One region of the Gottschalkia acidurici 9a genome, then DNA from elsewhere that is predicted to be linked to it. Evidence: a T-box and tRNA genes for the amino acid it is inferred to sense, from the RefSeq annotation. Region 1 holds a T-box; the other holds one or more tRNA genes.
The links. The T-box of region 1 lies ahead of ileS (isoleucine--tRNA ligase). A T-box ahead of a tRNA ligase gene usually reads a tRNA of that ligase, here a tRNA-Ile.
Positions count from the first base shown of each region.

Region 1 (3,391 bases):
GATCTACATCGTCTGTGTTTGCATATAGAGTAAAGAAGTTATATACATTTTTAACTGTTCCAAAGAACTTACTTAATACCTCTTTTAGTCCATCTTCGTCAAACTTTGTTGGTGTCCATGCTGGTGAAACATATAGTAGATACCATCTTAGAGCATCCGCACCGTATTTATCAAATAACTCAAAAGGATCCACTGTATTTCCTCTAGACTTAGACATCTTCTTTCCTTCTTTGTCTAAGATAAGGTCATTTACTAGTACTCTTTTATATGGTGATTTACCCATTACAAATGTTGATATCGCAAGTAGTGAGTAGAACCATCCTCTCGTTTGGTCTATTCCCTCACATATAAAGTCTGCTGGGAATTGTTGTTCAAACAATTCTTTGTTTTCAAATGGATAATGATATTGTGCATATGGCATAGATCCACTGTCAAACCAACAATCTATAACATCTTTTACTCTAGTCATTGTTCCGCCACATTTTTCACATTTGAAATGTATATCATCAACATATGGTCTGTGTAATTCTATGCTCTCATCTATATTCTCTATAGATTTTTCTACTAATTCTGCTCTTGAACCTACACTATCTAAATGACCACACTCACATCTCCATATATTCAGTGGAGTTCCCCAATATCTACTTCTAGATATTGCCCAGTCATTAACATTTTCTAACCAGTTTCCAAATCTTTTTTCTCCAATATAATCTGGATACCATTCTACTGTATTATTATTTTCTATTAACTGATCTTTTAGCTTTGTCATCTCTATATACCAGCTAGGTTTAGCATAGTATAGTAATGGAGTTTTACATCTCCAGCAGTGTGGATAGTTATGAGCTACTTTTTCTTTCTTAAATAGCTTTCCTTCTCCATGTAACCATTTTATAATCTCTATGTCTGTATTTTCATCTAATACAAACTTTCCTTCCCATGGAGTAGCTGTATATTTACCGTCTTCATTTACAGGTTGAAGTACTGGTAAGTCGTATCTTCTTCCAGTGTTATAGTCATCTTCCCCAAATGCTGGTGCTGTATGAACTATACCTGTACCATTTTCATTAGTTACATAGTCTGCTACAGTTATGAAAAATGCTTTCTTGTCTGTTTCAACAAATGGCATTAATTGTTCATACTCTACATATTCTAAATCTTTACCTTTCATTTCTTCTAATATTTCATATTCTGTATCACCAAATACTTTTTTAGCTAGTTCTTTTTCTACATAGAATATACCTTCATCTGTCTTAGCTTTTATATAAGTTAAATCAGCTCCCACAGTAAGAGATACGTTTGATGCAAGTGTCCAAGGTGTAGTTGTCCATGCTAAGAAGTATTCATCTGCATCTTTTCTTTTGAATTTTGCTATAACTGTATTTGACTTAATTTCTTCATATCCTTGTGCTACCTCATGTGAAGCAAGTCCTGTTCCACATCTTGAACAGTATGGTAATATTTTATGACCTTCATATATATATCCTTCTTTAAAGAATTTGTTTAATATCCACCAGACCGATTCTATATAGTTATTGTCTAATGTTATATATGGATTGTCTAGGTCTACAGCATATGCCATACGTTTAGTCATATCTTTCCAAAGACTTTCATATGTGAATACTGACTCTTTACATTTTTTATTAAATTTATCTAAACCATAGTTTTCAATCTCATGTTTATCTTTTAAATTTAGTTGCTTTTCAACTTCTATTTCTACTGGAAGTCCATGTGTATCCCATCCTGCTTTTCTTTTTACTTGATAACCCTTCATAGTCTTGTATCTACATACTGAGTCTTTAAGAGTTCTTGCTATAACATGGTGAATTCCCGGCTTACCATTTGCAGTTGGAGGTCCTTCATAAAATACGAATGGAGTTTTCCCTTCTCTTATTTCTATACTTTTATTTAGTATATCTATTTCATCCCAGAAATCTGATATTTGTTTTTCGTTCTCACTTACTGATAAGTTAGAGAGTTCTTTAAACTTTTCCATGTGATTCATCCTTTCAATATAGTGTTTCCTATAAATAAACTAAAAAAAGTCCCTAAGTTTATATCCTTAGGGACGAGTATATCGTGTTACCACCCATTTTATAGAAGTACACAGAACGACTTCTATTTCTCATTACACTTTAACGTATCTCTACGTGCTACTCTACTCCCCTTCAAGTAGCAGGCTCTAAGGTGATGTTCATAATAGTATAGTTGATAATCTTTCACCATATGATTATCTCTCTAAAAACTATTTTCTATTATTACTGTCCTCTTCATAGCTTTTTATATTCTTCTATTAATATTACTATAGTTCTATTTATTATTCAACTAAATTATAGTATTTTTTTAGCACCAATTCAAAACGTACTTCATAGTATGTATTAACGCTGAACTTATTGTACCTAAAAACTTAATCTTAATACGCACTAAAAATTATAATAAATATTTTTCAAAAAATTATGCACCAATTTAAAACTCCGTCATATATTGATATGGAGTTAACAAATTAAAAGGAGGTTTTTATAATGAGTGAAACTAAAGGACTATGGTGTGGTGGTGGAGGTAGAGGTATTGGTAGTGAATTACTATTCTTCTTCCTATTATTAGTAGTACTATTTTGCATCTGTGATGGTGGCTTTGGTAAATTCTAGTACATTTTGGAATATTCAACATTTAATTTTTAAAATTTAAAGGAGGTTTTTAGAATGAGTGAAACTAGAGCATCATGGTTTGGTGGAGGTTGTGGTGGTGGAGAACTACTATTCTTCTTCCTACTGTTAGTAATATTATTCTGCTGCTGTGGTGGAGGCTTTGGTAAGTGGTAATTACTTTTAAATATTGAGGACTTTTATCCTCTTTATTTAAATAATATATTGAATGCAAATTAAAGGGGGTTTTTAGAATGTCTGAAGTTAGAGCGAATAATTGCGGTGGTGGTGTAGGAGTAGGAAGTGAACTTTTATTCTTCTTCCTATTATTAGTAATAATATTCTGCATCTGTGATGGTGGATTTGGTAAGTGGTAGTTAATAATTAAAATAAACTATAATGATTCAGGAGAGTAGAAATACTCTCCTGAATTTTTTAAAATATATTTTCTATACCCCTACTACTTCTTTTTTATCCTTAATTCCATTTTCTATCAAATCTATTGCAGAATCTATAATTGAGTCGTAGTTTACATATCCATCTTTTTTCTTTTTATCTTTAGCATATTCTTTTATAATAAAACCTATATTTTCTAAAAGATATGATATAAACTCTATATCTACATTGTAGTATATACTTCCTTTGTCAACCCCTTCTTTAAGAATTGATTCAAAGGAGTAGTTATTTTCTAGGGATAGATCTTCTAATATTTCCTTTTTCAAATTTGAATCTGTATTTTTAGAAAATTT
Region 1 is NC_018664.1:689,799-693,189, reverse strand. It holds gene ileS (isoleucine--tRNA ligase) at 1-1,993, opposite strand, end outside; T-box leader at 2,059-2,280, opposite strand; gene CURI_RS16300 (hypothetical protein) at 2,520-2,645, shown strand; gene CURI_RS16295 (hypothetical protein) at 2,897-3,019, shown strand; gene CURI_RS03095 (TetR/AcrR family transcriptional regulator) at 3,092-3,391, opposite strand, start outside.

Region 2 (3,391 bases), 320 kb from region 1:
TTTGAGTATCTTTATTCTTATTCTCTTTGAGTATATTTTTTACTACCTTTTTTAATTCTTTTATATTAGTTTTTTTCTTTCATTTATTATTTATATACTCCTTTTTATTTATGCTATATGTCTATAATTTTAACATATATTACGCTATAAGTGAAATTGTTTTGACTTTTCTATATCTCTATACTTGTGATGTATGGTCACATATGTTAATCTTTATATAAGTTTTTATATTACTAATATTACTAGACAATTAAATTGTAGAAAGGATTTTAATATGAAAATATTTAAGAACGATCTTAGAAATGATATTTATATTCCTAATGATTTAAAAGATACTTTAGGCGATACTAATTTTTGTTTTTTAGATATAGAAACTACTGGTCTGAGTAGTAGATATAACCACATAATTTTAATAGGAATGTTGTGCGTAGAAAATCATAATGTATATATAACACAATTATTTGCTGAAAGTACTAGTGAAGAAAAAGAGTTGTTAGTTTCACTTACAGAACTATTAAATAACTTTGAACATATTATTACCTATAATGGTAGTACTTTTGATATCCCCTTCATAAAAAATAGATTAACTTATCATAATATTGATAGTAATATTTCTATGATTAATCACTTAGATATACTTAAATTAGTCAGAAAAAACAAAACTATGCTTGGACTTAGTGACTGTAAGCTTAAAACAGTTGAAAAATCTTTAGGTATTTTTAGAAAAGATACTATTTCAGGAAAAGAAAGCGTTGAACTTTACAAGGTTTATACTACTTCAAAAAATCCATCTATAAGAAAGACTATACTTAATCATAACTATGATGATATCTTTTACTTACCGAAGTTATTAACTATTTACGATATTATTGATGCAAAAAATAATTTAGAACTTGAACTAAGTTTTAAAGAAGTAATCGTTGATTTGTCTATTAGAAAAGATTCTTTTATCTTTAAGGATAGGCTATTATATATAGAAGGAAAAACCAAGCTAGTTAATTTACCTCCCCAGCTTTATTATGAAGATTTTTTTACTCTAGATTGGAATGTACCTAATGGCGCCTTTAATCTAAACATACAGTATAAGACTGGTAGGCTATCTACTGGTGAAGAGTGTCTATATATAGACTTATCTGATACAAATATATCTTTAAAGAATATTAATAATATGAAATATAATATTCCTAGTAATATTTTTCTAATTAGAATAAATGGTGAGATTATATATGATAATATTTCATATCTGGTCAGAGAAATAGTTTTTAGTCTTGGTTAATAGCTAAATATGAAGATAAATAAAAAAACTTGTCTAAGCTGTTTAGACAAGTTTTTTCTATATGGTGCCCAGAGGCGGAATCGAACCACCGACACGGGGATTTTCAGTCCCCTGCTCTACCGACTGAGCTATCTGGGCAAATTGGTGGGCCTTCAGGGACTCGAACCCCGGACCTACCGGTTATGAGCCGGGCGCTCTAACCAACTGAGCTAAAGGCCCTAACATTTCTGCTAGGTTTATTACTTAAAACGTTTATTCGTTTTATGGTGGGCCTGGATGGACTCGAACCATCGACCTCACGCTTATCAGGCGTGCACTCTAACCACCTGAGCTACAGGCCCATTTTATTTAGTGACTTTTAAGTAAAAATACATTGACTTTCTTATTGGTCGGGGTGGAGGGACTCGAACCCCCGGCCCCATGGTCCCAAACCACGTACGCTACCAAACTGCGCTACACCCCGACTTTATTTGTTTTTTATGGTGGGCCTTCAGGGACTCGAACCCCGGACCTACCGGTTATGAGCCGGGCGCTCTAACCAACTGAGCTAAAGGCCCCCATTTATGGCGGAGAAGGAGGGATTTGAACCCTCGCGCCCCGTGAAGGACCTACTCCCTTAGCAGGGGAGCCTCTTCGACCTCTTGAGTACTTCTCCATAGTGTTTTTATTGTTTTTTATGGCGGAGGAGGTGGGATTCGAACCCACGTGGGCTTGCACCCTAACGGTTTTCAAGACCGCCCCGTTATGACCACTTCGGTACCCCTCCGGATTTTAATTAAATCATCTTTAAGCTCTAACCTAAAATAATTCAGTTAAAACTTAGATTCTTGGCTGGGGTAGCAGGACTCGAACCTACGCATGCCAGAATCAAAATCTGGTGCCTTACCAACTTGGCGATACCCCAACAACATCTTATATATTTATTTTTTGGCGTGCCTACAGGGATTCGAACCCCGGACACTCGGCTTAGAAGGCCGATGCTCTATCCAGCTGAGCTATAGGCACTCGTTTTCTTGGAGCGGGTGAAGGGAATCGAACCCTCGCAACTGGCTTGGAAGGCCAGGGCTCTACCACTGAGCTACACCCGCGTATTATGTTTTGGTGGAGGAGACTGGATTCGAACCAGTGAAAGCGAAGCTAACGGATTTACAGTCCGTCCCCTTTGGCCAGCTCGGGAACTCCTCCTAATTTTGAAACTTTGGAGCTGGTGAGAGGACTTGAACCCCCAACCTACTGATTACAAGTCAGTTGCTCTACCGATTGAGCCACACCAGCGTATATAGTTTGTTTCTCATTCTTTAATAGAATATTTTTTGGCGACCTGGAAGGGACTCGAACCCTCGACCTCCAGCGTGACAGGCTGGCATTCTAACCAACTGAACTACCAGGCCGCATTTTTTATTTACTTATGGTGGGCGCGACAGGGCTCGAACCTGTGACCCCCTGCTTGTAAGGCAGGTGCTCTCCCAGCTGAGCTACGCGCCCGTAATTATTTTACGGATTTCTGGGATTTTCTTTTTTGGTGACCCTACCGGGATTCGAACCCGGGTTACCGCCGTGAAAGGGCGGTGTCTTAACCGCTTGACCATAGGGCCATCATACTACATGTACACATTTGGTGCCCAGAGGCGGAATCGAACCACCGACACGGGGATTTTCAGTCCCCTGCTCTACCGACTGAGCTATCTGGGCAAATTGGTGGGCCTTCAGGGACTCGAACCCCGGACCTACCGGTTATGAGCCGGGCGCTCTAACCAACTGAGCTAAAGGCCCTAACATTTCTGCTAGGTTTATTACTTATAAAACATTTATTCGTTTCATGGTGGGCCTGGATGGACTCGAACCATCGACCTCACGCTTATCAGGCGTGCACTCTAACCACCTGAGCTACAGGCCCATTTTATTTAGTGACTTTTAAGTAAAAACATGTTAATCTTTTTACTGGTCGGGGTGGAGGGACTCGAACCCCCGGCCCCATGGTCCCAAACCACGTACGCTACCAAACTGCGCTACACCCCGACTTTATTATTAAATATATTATTATTCTATTGGCAGGGGTAGCAGGACTCGAACCCACGACATTCGGTTTTGGAGACCGACGTTCTACCAACTGAA
Region 2 is NC_018664.1:1,009,438-1,012,828, reverse strand. It holds gene CURI_RS14950 (ribonuclease H-like domain-containing protein) at 275-1,276, shown strand; tRNA gene CURI_RS04725 (tRNA-Phe) at 1,339-1,414, opposite strand; tRNA gene CURI_RS04720 (tRNA-Ile) at 1,419-1,495, opposite strand; tRNA gene CURI_RS04715 (tRNA-Ile) at 1,541-1,617, opposite strand; tRNA gene CURI_RS04710 (tRNA-Pro) at 1,663-1,739, opposite strand; tRNA gene CURI_RS04705 (tRNA-Ile) at 1,757-1,833, opposite strand; tRNA gene CURI_RS04700 (tRNA-Ser) at 1,841-1,931, opposite strand; tRNA gene CURI_RS04695 (tRNA-Ser) at 1,954-2,042, opposite strand; tRNA gene CURI_RS04690 (tRNA-Gln) at 2,105-2,180, opposite strand; tRNA gene CURI_RS04685 (tRNA-Arg) at 2,205-2,281, opposite strand; tRNA gene CURI_RS04680 (tRNA-Gly) at 2,291-2,364, opposite strand; tRNA gene CURI_RS04675 (tRNA-Tyr) at 2,376-2,461, opposite strand; tRNA gene CURI_RS04670 (tRNA-Thr) at 2,476-2,551, opposite strand; tRNA gene CURI_RS04665 (tRNA-Asp) at 2,591-2,667, opposite strand; tRNA gene CURI_RS04660 (tRNA-Val) at 2,686-2,761, opposite strand; tRNA gene CURI_RS04655 (tRNA-Glu) at 2,797-2,871, opposite strand; tRNA gene CURI_RS04650 (tRNA-Phe) at 2,893-2,968, opposite strand; tRNA gene CURI_RS04645 (tRNA-Ile) at 2,973-3,049, opposite strand; tRNA gene CURI_RS04640 (tRNA-Ile) at 3,097-3,173, opposite strand; tRNA gene CURI_RS04635 (tRNA-Pro) at 3,219-3,295, opposite strand; tRNA gene CURI_RS04630 (tRNA-Trp) at 3,326-3,391, opposite strand, start outside.
Region 2: it has a tRNA-Ile gene. The T-box ahead of ileS (isoleucine--tRNA ligase) is inferred to sense a tRNA for this amino acid. The anticodon was not compared.